Regions from separate parts of the Dactylosporangium sp. NBC_01737 genome, predicted to be linked through region 2. Evidence: riboswitches for the same ligand, from Rfam matches in the RefSeq annotation. Region 2 holds a riboswitch; the other holds the start of a gene.
The links. Region 2 has a riboswitch for ZMP and ZTP ahead of OHA72_RS43720 (hypothetical protein). Riboswitches for the same ligand answer to the same signal wherever they lie in the genome.

Region 1: linked by a shared signal. The riboswitch ahead of OHA72_RS08170 (bifunctional 5,10-methylenetetrahydrofolate dehydrogenase/5,10-methenyltetrahydrofolate cyclohydrolase) and the one ahead of OHA72_RS43720 (hypothetical protein) in region 2 are both predicted to bind ZMP and ZTP.

The regions. Positions count from the first base shown of each region.
Region 1 covers NZ_CP109153.1:1,881,379-1,887,070, reverse strand. Annotated here, with positions in the region: gene OHA72_RS08180 (ParA family protein) at 1-265, opposite strand, end outside; gene rsmG (16S rRNA (guanine(527)-N(7))-methyltransferase RsmG) at 627-1,304, opposite strand; gene OHA72_RS08170 (bifunctional 5,10-methylenetetrahydrofolate dehydrogenase/5,10-methenyltetrahydrofolate cyclohydrolase) at 1,392-2,258, opposite strand; ZMP/ZTP riboswitch at 2,271-2,355, opposite strand; gene OHA72_RS08165 (Jag family protein) at 3,317-3,964, opposite strand; gene yidC (membrane protein insertase YidC) at 4,080-5,126, opposite strand; partial or broken gene yidD (membrane protein insertion efficiency factor YidD) at 5,138-5,409, opposite strand; gene rnpA (ribonuclease P protein component) at 5,406-5,692, opposite strand, start outside.
Region 2 covers NZ_CP109153.1:9,552,741-9,558,432, reverse strand. Annotated here, with positions in the region: gene OHA72_RS43740 (sigma-70 family RNA polymerase sigma factor) at 1-597, shown strand, start outside; gene OHA72_RS43735 (dihydrofolate reductase family protein) at 654-1,208, shown strand; gene OHA72_RS43730 (pyridoxamine 5'-phosphate oxidase family protein) at 1,218-1,673, opposite strand; gene OHA72_RS43725 (hypothetical protein) at 1,755-2,282, opposite strand; ZMP/ZTP riboswitch at 2,351-2,436, shown strand; gene OHA72_RS43720 (hypothetical protein) at 2,466-3,536, shown strand; gene OHA72_RS43715 (hypothetical protein) at 3,496-4,074, opposite strand; gene OHA72_RS43710 (hypothetical protein) at 4,067-4,654, opposite strand; gene OHA72_RS43705 (hypothetical protein) at 4,702-4,956, opposite strand; gene OHA72_RS43700 (GDSL-type esterase/lipase family protein) at 4,971-5,309, opposite strand.

The sequences.
Region 1 (5,692 bases), 6.3 Mb from region 2:
GCACGACCGGTTTTCCGCCCCGGCCGTAAACAGTACCGGTAGTTGCACGATCGACCCGCCCGCTGCCGCGAAACTCCACCGTGGCGCCGCGTGTCGTATCGGCAGGATTCTCAGCCCGCGGTTGAGGGACGGGTCGAGCGGGCGGACGGACCCCCCAGCCCTCTATTCCCTCGCCGTTGCGTGCCGCCTCGCCAGCCCTCGTTTCACGTGAAACATGAGGGCCGGCGTCGCCGTAGTCCGGGTTATCACCGCTGTCGCGCACCATGTCAGTCCCGTCCTGCTCGGAAAGATGTGCACTGCCGGCCGTCAGCGACGCGGTGCCCACCTCCGGAGCACCGCCCGACACGAGGTCTTGATTGGCCGCGGTGACCGGCGCCGGGAACGCAAGAACGGCGCGCGGCCAGCCTACGGCGCACAGGCGGCCTGAGCTATGGCTCATCGGCGCGTCGTCGGTCTTGTCACTCTCACCCGGCCGCAAGAAGACCAAAAAGCCGTCGACTCGGCGGAGAAGACCGCCGAGTCGTTTCGCCGGCGCCATCGGCCAGCCGCTGCCACAGTTCCTGATGTCCATCGTCGAACCCCCGCGTTCCCCCGTATCCGGGGACGCTCTCGGCCCGCCCCCGGGTTTACCGCCCGCGCTTGCCTTTCCGGCGCTGCGCGATTTCCCGTTCCCGCACGATCTCGACGACTGTCGTCGGCTCGGCGAGGACGGCGTCCCCGCACAGGTGTACCGACGGCGCACCCGCGCCGAGCCGGCTCAGGGCCTCCGCGTGCTCGGCGATCTCTGCCGCGGCGGAAGCTCCCTTAAGCGCAAGCAGTCGCCCACCAACGGCGGTGAGGGGGAGACACCAACCGGCAAGCCGGTCCAGTGGTGCGACTGCTCTGGCGGTGACGACATCGGCGAGGGGGAGCTTCCCGACGCACTCCTCTGCCCGCGCCCGGACCACGGTGGTCCGCTCTAGGCCGAGCGCCGTCACCGCTTCGGAAAGGAACGCGGTACGTCGTGCGAGCGGCTCGACCAACGTGACGAACAGGTCGGGACGAGCCACTGCCAGCACCATACCGGGCAGCCCGGCGCCGGAGCCGACGTCGACGACCGTGGCGTCCGACTGAATCAAATCGCCGAGGACGGCGCAGTTGAGCATGTGCCGTTCCCAGATCCGCGGCGCTTCCCGCGGCCCGATCAGCCCTCTGATCACCCCGTCGGTGACGAGCAACTGAGCGAACCGCTCAGCCAACGGAAGCCGATCGCCGAACACCTTCTCGGCGGCGGGCAGCACCTCTTGCGGAACAGCACCATCCATACGGTCAAGCAAATCACGCTCGCCCCGCCCGCCGGCCCGCGAGGGCAGTCCCGGGCCGCTACTGCTGTGCGGCCCGGGACCCATGTTTCACGTGAAACGTCGCTCGGCAGCCGCGACGGCGTTGCGGAAGAGCATGGCCACGGTGGTGGGACCCACCCCGCCGACGCGCGGCGTGATGGCACCGGCCACCTCGGCACAGGACTCGTCGACGTCGGGCAGAAGCCGGCGACCCTCGTACCGGACGCCGCCACCGATGACAACGGCACCGGGCTTCACGTGCTCGGGCTGGATGATGCCCGGCACACCGGCGGCGGCGATGAGAATGTCGGCCCGCTGGGTGTACCGCGGCCAATCGGCGACACCGGTGTGCACGACCGTGACGGCGGCGTTGGCCGTCGGCCGCTTCTGCGAGAGCAGCATCGCGAGCGGCCGGCCCAGGGTCGCGCCGCGTCCGAGGATCACGACCTCCCGCCCGCTGACGGGAATCTCGTAGTGCGCGAGGAGCGCCTCGATGCCGGCGGGCGTGCAGGGGAGCGGTCCGGGCATGCCGGCCGCGAGACGCCCCAGGTTCAGCGGGTGCATGCCGTCGACGTCCATGTCCGGGTCGACGCGCTGCAGGGCCACGTCGTAGTCGAGGTGCTTCGGCGTCGGATACTGGATGAGCAGACCGTGCACATCGGGATCCGCGTTGAACCTGTCAATGACGGCGTGCAGCTCATCCTGCGTGGTGTCGGCGGGCAGGTGCTCGTGCGGCGACGCGAACCCGAGCTCCGCCGCTTGGCGCTGCTTGATGCGGATGTACCCGGCGCTCGCATCGTCGTCGCCGACAAGAATCGTCGCGAGCGACGGGACGACACCGCGGGCGCGGAGCGCGGCGACGCGGGTGGCGACGTCGGCCAGGATCTGCTCGGCCACGGGGGCGCCGGGCAGGAGTACGGCAGTGGTCGTGGACATACGACTCCTCGACGTGAGGACCCAGGCGGTCGACCCTCACTACTCGAGCTCCCCGATGGTCCGTCCCATCCTGGTGCCGCCAGTCGCGTCTGTCTCCATTGTCCCCGATCCCCGAGCCGCCCGCCCACGCGGGGACAAAGCCCACGCCGCCCGGATCACCGCCTTGCGCAGTGCCCCCAATCTCCGTGATCTCCGTGATCTCCGTGATCTCCGTGATCGAAGTCGTCCCGTGGTCGCGGGGGCGGCCAGGACGAGCCTTCGATCACGAGGAGCCTCGCAAGAACGGCGCGGCGCCGACGTCGGCGCGATCGCGTGCCCGCCGCCGCGCTGCAGATCCTGCCTCTCGTGATCGAAGTCGCCGCGTGGTCGCCCCGCCGGCCGGATCCGTCCTTCGTTCACGACGCGGACGAGCCGCTCGGCGCAATGGAGCCGACCGTCAAAGTCCGCATCACACATGACCACGGAACTACCGTGCCACCACTGATCCACCGAAATTCCGTGATCACTGGCAACCCCGGCCACCCGGCGCGCCCCCACAGAATGACGCGGTCGACGCACCGGTCGCTGATCAAAAGTCGCGTGCGGGCCGCCCCGGCGGCCAGATCCGACCTTCGATCACGAACCGCCAAAGCACGACGCCGATCCAGCCGACGCGACCGGCCGACGCGACCGGCCGACGCGACCGGCCGACGCGACCGGCCGACGCAACCGGCCGACGCGACCGGGGCGGAGCCGACGCGATTGGGCGCACTCCTTGTCGGATTCTTTCGCCCGTGATCGAAGTCGCCGCCTGGTCATCGGAACGGCCAGAACGAGCCGTCGATCACGAGGGGGGGCGGGCGGGCCGGTCCGGGGGCAGGCGAGGTCAGGCCGTCAGCGTCGCCGTCCACGACCGGGTCGTCGCGCTTACGAACAGGGTGGGCGCAGAGCGGAGCGATCGGGCACCCGCTGCCCGTGCTCGCGGGGTCGGACGGACGAAGGCGGGGCGCCCCCTGAGGGACGCCCCGCCAACGGCAGAACGGGAACAGCGGAACAGCGACGGCTGGTTGCGGGAGTCGTCAGGCGACCGGGCGGACCACGATCCGGCGGGCCGGCTCGACGCCTTCCGACTCGCTCTCCACGCCCGGGAGCGCGTTGATGACGTCGTGGACGCACTTGCGCTCGAAGGCGCTCATCGGCTCGAGCCTGACGGCCTCGCCGTATTCCTTCACCTTCTCGGCGGCGTTCTTGGCGATCGCGCCGAGCTCCTTGCGGCGCAGGGCCCGGTAGCCGCCGACGTCGAGGAGGAGACGGCTGGGGGAGCCCGTCTGCCGGAAGACCGCGAGGCGGCTCAGCTCCTGCAGCGCCTCAAGGGTGGCGCCGCGCTGGCCGACGAGCGCCTGGAGGCGGCGGCCGGAGCCGTCGCCGCCCTCGACGACCTCGACGACGGGACGGCCGCTGACGACGAGCTCGTCGATGTCGCCGTCGTAGTCGAGGATGTCGAGAAGGCCCTCGACGTAGTCGGCCGCAATCTCGCTCTCCCGGAACAGGTCGGCCGCCGCTCGGCCGTTGCCGCCGGCGGCTGCCGGCGTGGCGTCGCCGTCGCCTTCGCCTTCGCCGGCGTCGTCGCCGTCCTCGACCTCTTCGAGGTTGGCGTCCTGATCCAGAGCGTCGCCCTTGGTGCCGCGCGCGTCGAGATCACTGGTGGTGTCGGTCACGAAACTCATCTCCGCTTGTTTGGGGCGCCGAGGCGCCGTCACAGGTCGTCGGTGAGGGGTGGTGGTGCACAGGGAGCGCCCGCTCGCCGGTCCCGGGGTGAGGGGTGGGACCGGCGTGGTCGCATCAACCCGACTGCCGCTTCGCGGCGCCACCCTTCTTCGGGTTGATCGGCTTGGCGCCGGGCTTCGGGGCGAGCGCCCGGCCGTTGGTCTGCTTCGCTGCGGCCGCTGCCGCCTGCTGCGCCGCGGCGTCGTCCTTGGCCTTGCTCAGCATGGCCCGGAAGCCGCCGGCCGGCTTGGCCGCCGGGGCGCCGCCCTTGGTCAGGGACGTGGTGCCCGCCTTGGCGCCGCCCTTGTACGGGGTCGTGTTCGCGGAGGCGCTCGGCGGCGGCGGGTACTTGTGCAGGACCCAGTACTGCTGCCCGAGGGTGATCGCGTTGTTGGTGACCCAGTAGATGATGACACCGATGGGGAAGTACCAGCCGGAGGTCAGGGTGAAGAACGGGATGCCGTAGAGCATGAACTTCTGGATCATGCGCTGCTGCGGGTCGGTGTTCCAGCCCGTCTTCATAATCATCTGACGCTGGGTCAGGTAGGTCGTCGAGATCATCAGCGCGACCAGGAGGGCGGCGACAATCTTGACGGTGGTCGAGTTGGCCTCGATCTTGGCGAGGTCCGAGGCGCTGCTGCTGAACTTGGCGACGATGGGGGCGTCGAAGAGCCGGGCGTCGACCGCACCCATGAACTCCGGGATGCTCCAGCCGTACAGCTCCATCTGGTGGTCGGAGGTGCCGGGCTTGAGGTGGCGCAGCACGTGCAGGAGGCCGATGAAGACGGGGATCTGCAGGAACATCGGAAGGCAGCCCATGAGCGGGTTGACCTTCTCCTCCTGGTAGAGCTTCATGACCTCCTTCTGGAGGGTCTCCCGGTCGCCCTTGTGCTTCTCCTGCAGCTCTTTCATCTTCGGCTGGATCGCCTGCATCGCACGCTGCGACTTGATCTGCTTCACGAAGATCGGGAACAACACGACGCGGACCGAGATCACCAGGAAGACGATCGCGAGAACCCACTGCCAGTTGGTGCCGAGCGTGCGGTGGTCGGGCACGACCTTGTCCCACACGGTGTGCCAGAACAGCATCACCTGCGAGATCAGCCAGTAGATCCCGCCCATCAGCTTGCTAATCACGACACTGCTCCAGTCACGTCGACTCGGGCTCGGGCGAGACTCCCCGGCGCGGTGGCACCGGATCGAACCCACCGGGGTGGAATGGGTGGCAGCGCAGCAGCCGCCAGGTCGCGAGACCGATTCCCCGGATCGCGCCGTGAGTGCCGACCGCCTCCAGGGCATAAGCGCTGCACGACGGGTAGAACCGACAACGCGCCGGCAACGCCGGGCTTATCCAACGACGGTACGCGACGATGGGAGCGGCAACGACCCGGGCTCCGACGTTCATCGACGTCCCTCCCGGCTCTTGGGACGGCGCGCGGCCGTCAATGCTGTTTCAAGGTCACGGCCGAGGTCCTCGAAGCTCGCCGAGGCAGAGGCGGGCAGTGCACGGACGACGATCATCGAAGCTGAAGGCAGTGCGGCCATGTGCGATCGGATCAGGTGACGAAGGCGTCGCTTCACCAGGTTTCGGACGACGGCGTTGCCGACGGCCTTCGACACGACGAAGCCGGCCCGCGCGGGCACGGCACCCGCGTCACCACTGCTGGTTACCCCGTCGGCCCCCGAGT
Region 2 (5,692 bases):
ATCGCCCTGGTGGCGGCCGTGCAGTTCCTCCCGCCCCGCCAGCGGGCGGTCCTGCTGCTGCGCGACGTGCTCGACTTCAGCGCCGCCGAGGTCGCCGGGCAGCTGGACACCACGGTCCCGGCCGTCAACAGCGCGCTGCAACGTGCCCGTGCCGCGCTGACCGGCGTCGGCGACATGGACGAGGTCACCGAGCCCGACGACCCGCGCACGCGCGCGGTCATCGACCGGTACGCGCGGGCGTTCGCGGCGGGCGACGTGCCGGCCCTGGTCCGGCTGCTCACCGACGACGCGATCCTGGAGATGCCGCCCGTGCCGCTGTGGCTGCGCGGCAGCCGGGACTACGGCCTGTTCATGGATCGGGTGTTCCGGACCCGCGGCACCGGGTGGGCCGTCAAGCACCTCACCGCCAACGGGCAGCCGGCGCTCGCCGCGTACGCCCCGCAACCCGCCGGTGGGCTCCGGCTGCACACGCTGCAGGTCTTCAGCGTCACCGGCGGCCGGGTGGCGCGCAACGTCACGTTCGCGGACCCGGCCGTGCTCGGCCTCTTCGACCTGCCTCGCGAAATTCCTTCCGACGAGTTGCGCCGGCCGCGATGAGTTCCGGCGGTGCCGCTGGTACATACCCGGCGAGCACCGACCGAGAGGACACCATCGTGAGCGTCATCGTCATCGAGTTCATCACCCTGGACGGCATCGTGTCCGACCCCGACGGCAGGGACGGCACACCGACCGGCGGCTGGGCGTTCCGCCACGGACCCGGCGCGGTCGCGGGCGACAAGTTCCGCCTCGGCAGCACCCTCGACGGGGGGACCCTGCTGCTGGGCCGCGTCACCTGGCAGCACTTCGCCAAGCTGTGGCCGCACCGCGACGACCCCTTCTCCGCCCGCATGAACGCCGTGCCCAAGCTCGTCGCCTCCACCACCCTGCCCGACGTCTCGGCGTGGGCGAACTCGTCCGTCATCGCCGGCGACCTCATCGGCGCCGTCAAGCGGGCGCAGGGCGACCTGATCGTCGCCGGCAGCCTCAGCATCGTGCACGCGCTGCTGGCCGAGGACCTCATCGACGAATACCGGCTCCTGACGTTCCCCACCATCGCCGGCACCGGGCAGCGGCTCTTCCCCGACTGCCCGCCCACCTACCTGGAATGCCGGTCGGCCGAGCACCTCGGCGACACCGTCCTCAGCCGCTACCACCGCCCCGCACGATGACGGCCGGCGTCACTCGCGCTCGACGCGGCGCAGCCCCTGCGCGGGTGTCCACCACTCGACGACGAGCAGCGTGGCGGCCTCGTTGAGGTGGGTGTGCACGACCTCGGCGATGTCGGCCTGGAAGCGGTCGCCGTCCGGCCCGTCGGTGACCGCCCCGGCCGAGACCGCCCGGCCGGAGACCTTCGCCTCGCCCGGCCACGCCGCCTCAGCGCCCTCGACCGGGTCGACCGTCGCGCTGTGCAGGGCGAAGCGGGGATCCCGGCGCAGATCAGCGCCCTTGCGGGCGTTCGCCATCGAGCCGAAGACCAGCTCGCCGTCCTCGAAGACCACCTCGATGCCGGAGATCCGCGGCGCCCCGTCGGCGCGCAGGGTGGCGATGGTCTTGTGCCTGTGGGCGTCGAACAGCGCCTGCACCCGCTCAGCGAACTCCGGCGCTGCCTGTTGGACGTCTCGCCATGCCGTCATACACCGATGATCGCACCGATGGCCGGCACCGGGGCTTCGGCCCCGTTGCCCGCCGTCGCCACCCTCGGCACCTTGCAGGCGTTACGGGGTGAAGGCGGTGATCGGTGTGCCGGTCGCCTTCTCGTAGAGCAGCACGTGGCTCAGGTCGACGCGGCGGCCGTCGGGGAGCCTGCGGGTCGTGGGCCACAGCAGGGACCGCAGGCCCTGGTGCTGCACGACGTCGAGTGAGGCGGACGTTTCGAGCTGCTGCCCGTTCGCGTCGCACCAGGCGACGACGGCCGCCCAGAAGCGGTTCGCGGTCTCCCAGCCCTCGACCGTGCGGGGGCCGCACATCGGCAGGAGTTCCTCGACGGTGAGGAGGCCGTCGGTACCGTGGGACGCCGCGTTCTGCAGGTTCTCGATGAACTTCAGCGCGACGATCTGCGCGTCGCCGGGCTGCGCGAGGAGGTCCTCGACGACGGCGAGGACCGCCGTGATCCGGGCGTTGCGCCGTGGTGCGACCTCCATGACCAGGTCCATCATCGGGACCGCGCCGCCGCCGGTCGGCAGCCCGGCGGCGGCCATGAGCCGCTCTGCCGGCGGCAGCGCGCGGCGCTTGAAGAGTCCCATCGGCGTCAACCTTCCCCCGGCCGGCGGTGTCCGGCGGACATGATCATGCCAGGTGGATCGGTATGCTGGGGGTGGCCGGGTACTGGCGAAGGTGGAGCACCACCGGGGACCCGGCCGGATCGAGGGTGTGGCGCCGACCGCCTGGGTGCCTCCGGAAGCAGACGTCCTGCGATCGGAGGCAGTATGAACCTGCGGTATGGCATGAACCCGCACCAGCAGACGGCGACCGCGACGCCGATCGACCCCGGCACCCGGCCGTTGCGGGTGGTGCGCGGGGAGCCGTCGTACATCAACATCCTCGACGCCGCGGGTGCCTGGCAGCTCGTGCGGGAGGCCGCGACCGCGCTCGGGCGGCCCGTCGCGGCGTCGTTCAAGCACGTCTCACCTGCCGGCGCCGCGACCGCGGGTCCGCTCGACGCGGTGACGGCCGCCACATATCAGCTGGACCCGGCGGCGACCGGGGCGGTGACGGGCGCGTACGCGCGGGCCCGTGACGCCGACCCGAAGAGTTCCTACGGTGACTTCGTCGCCGTGTCCGAGCCCGTGGACGAGGAGCTGGCGGACCTGCTGCGGCGGGTGGTCTCCGACGGCATCGTCGCACCCGGATACGAGCCTGGCGTCGTGGCGTCCCTCGCGGCGAAGAAGGGCGGCCGGTTCCTCGTCGTGGAGGCCGACGCGGCGTTCGAGCCACCCGCGGTGGAGGCTCGCGAGGTGTACGGGTTGCGCCTCACCCAGCCTCGCGACGGCGTACCGCTGACGCGGGAACTGCTCACGGATCCGCGGCTGCCCGCTGCGGCCGTCGACGACCTGCTGCTCGGCCTTGTCGTGGTGCGGCACACGCAGTCGAACTCGGTCGCGTACGTCCGTGACGGCATGGCGCTGGGGATCGGCGCCGGGCAGCAGTCGCGGGTGGACTGCACGCGACTGGCCGGCGCCAAGGCCGACACGTGGTGGCTGCGCCGCCACCCGTCCGTGCAGGCGTCATCGGCGCGCATCCAGGACCGGGTCGCGGAGCAGCTCCGCAGGGCCGGGGACGTCCCCGACCCGGCGGCGTGGCTGCGGGCGCTGGACCGGGTCGCGTTCGTGTCCGACGGTGCGCTGCCGTTCGCCGACAACGTCGAAGAGGCGGCGCGGCACGGCGTGCGGTACATCGCCGAACCCGGCGACTCGATCCGGTCGGCCGCGGTGCAGCAGGAGTGCGACCGGCGCGGCATCACCCTCGTCCGCACCGGGATCCGGCTGTTCCGGCACTGAGCGCGGGCCCGCACGGGACGTACTGGTAGAACAGCGGCTCGCCGTCGGCGGCGAACGCCTGCAGGGCGGCGGCGTCGTCGGCGGCGAGCACGTCGGCGACGTAGGCCATCCCGGTGTCGAACAGCGGCGCCGTGTGCAGCACCGCCCGGTCGCCGTCCGGTGCGCGCAGGGTGGCGATCTCGCGGTACAGCACGGACACGACGAGCACCTGCTCCGTGCCCTGAAAACGGACCACCAGCAGCGACGGCGGCCCGCCCGCCGCGCGCGAGAGCTGCTGCACGTCGCGGTCCCAGTGCTGGTCGCACATCAGCGCGCGGCGGGCGCCGGCGACGCGGACCTGCAGGCACGCGTCGCCGGAGCCGGCCCGCTGCCCGAGGACGCTCCATCCGGTCCCGCCGACGGTGCCCTGCCGGAGCAGCTGGGTCGGCCCGGCCGGCGGGCGCGGCCAGTGCAGGTACACGGTGACCGCGGCGAGCAGCAGCACGACGACCACGTCCTTGCGGCTGACCCGCCACCAGGGACGCCGGGGCTCAGACAACGGGCACCGCCCGACCGCCGGCGTCGAACAGCTCCAGCCGGACGAACACCCTGCGCCCGCCGGTCTCGGTCAGGTCGACGGGGAACGCCGTGTTGCGCAGGTGCAGCGCGACGACCGGATGCGCGACCCCGTCGACGCGCCGGGTGGGCGTCTCCACGATCTGGCCGCCCGGCAACGTCGAGCGGACCCGGGTCACCTGGTCGGGCACGACGCCGAACTGCACCAGCTCGGTGACCAGCCTGGTGGCCGGGTCGACGGTGTAGAAGTCCCGCAGCTGCGGCGCCCAGCCGTTCGCGCCGTCGGGGATGCGTGCCGGGCAGTACGGCAGGATCTCGTCGCCACCGCGCGAGGAGGTGTCCCGGTGGAAGATCAGGCAGCCGTCGCCGGGCTTCACCGTGACCGCGTAGCCGTCCTCCCGGTATTCGAGCACTGGATCGACCAGGCTGCCGGGGATCGTCGGCACCACCAGATGCGCGAAGAACAGCACCAGCGCGATGCCGGAGATCCGCAGCGCGTCAGGCCATCGCTGCCACCAGGGCGGCCTCGGCGTGGCGTCGGATGGGCGCAGATGCCGAGACATGGCTCGATGTTAGGGACCCGGCGCCAGGGGTACGCCCAGCGAACCGCTCACGTGGCCGGGGCGGGGCGGACCAGGGCGGCGGCCGCGCGGACGGCGGCCAGCAGGGCGGTCGCGATCACCGCATACCCGGCGCTGGACGGGTGGAAACGGTCGGGGCTGAACAGCGCGGGCTCCGCCGCGAATGCCGCCGCGCTCCGCCCGATGTCCGCGACCCGGGCACCGGCGGCGAGCGCAGCCTGGGTCTGCGCCTGCTGCAGCGCCTGGCTGCCGGCCCGCACCGCGAGGCGCAGCTGCGGCGGCACCCACGGGATGACGCTCAGGTCGGGTGCCGGCGCGACCGCTGAGCACCGGCGGCGCGCAGGTCACGCACGGCGGCGCCGAGCAGCGCCGCGGCCCGCTGCGGCGGGACGAAGTGGGTGAGGTCGTTGGCGCCGACGATGATGAGCGCCACACCGGGCGCCGCCGCCGTCGCCCGCCGCACCTGCTCCGCCAGCCCCTGACTGTCCGCCCCGGGCACCGCGAAGACCCGCACCCGCGTGGGCGTGCCGGCCGCCGTCAGCGAGGCAGCCAGCCGCGCACCGACGGTGTCATCCGGGCTGGAGGCGCCCTGCCCGTATGCGATGGAGTCGCCGAGCACGGCGAGCGTGAGCGTCACACCCGTGGACAACACCGCCGCCGCCCCGTTCCTTCCATGCGATGCCGCGGCGACGATGCCAGACGCGGGGGCGGCTGTCGTGGTGCGCCGGGTGAGCAACGTCCTGGCGGGCTCGCCCCCGACTGCCGAATCGCCGGGGCCGACGACGAGGACGTGGCCGTGCCGGCGGCCCGGCTCGATGCTCTGGTGCTGCGGATCCCCCGGCGACGCGGAGAACCGCGGGCCGCCGAGCTGCCGAACTCCCGCCGGGTCGCGGGCGGTGGCCCCGCTCGGACACCGGTCCTGCTTCGAGGTCGACCCACCCGTGGGCGGGTCGACAACTCGCCGACCCCGACGACCTGGTCGGACCCGGCCTGCCGCGACCCGGCGGTCAACGCCGCGCC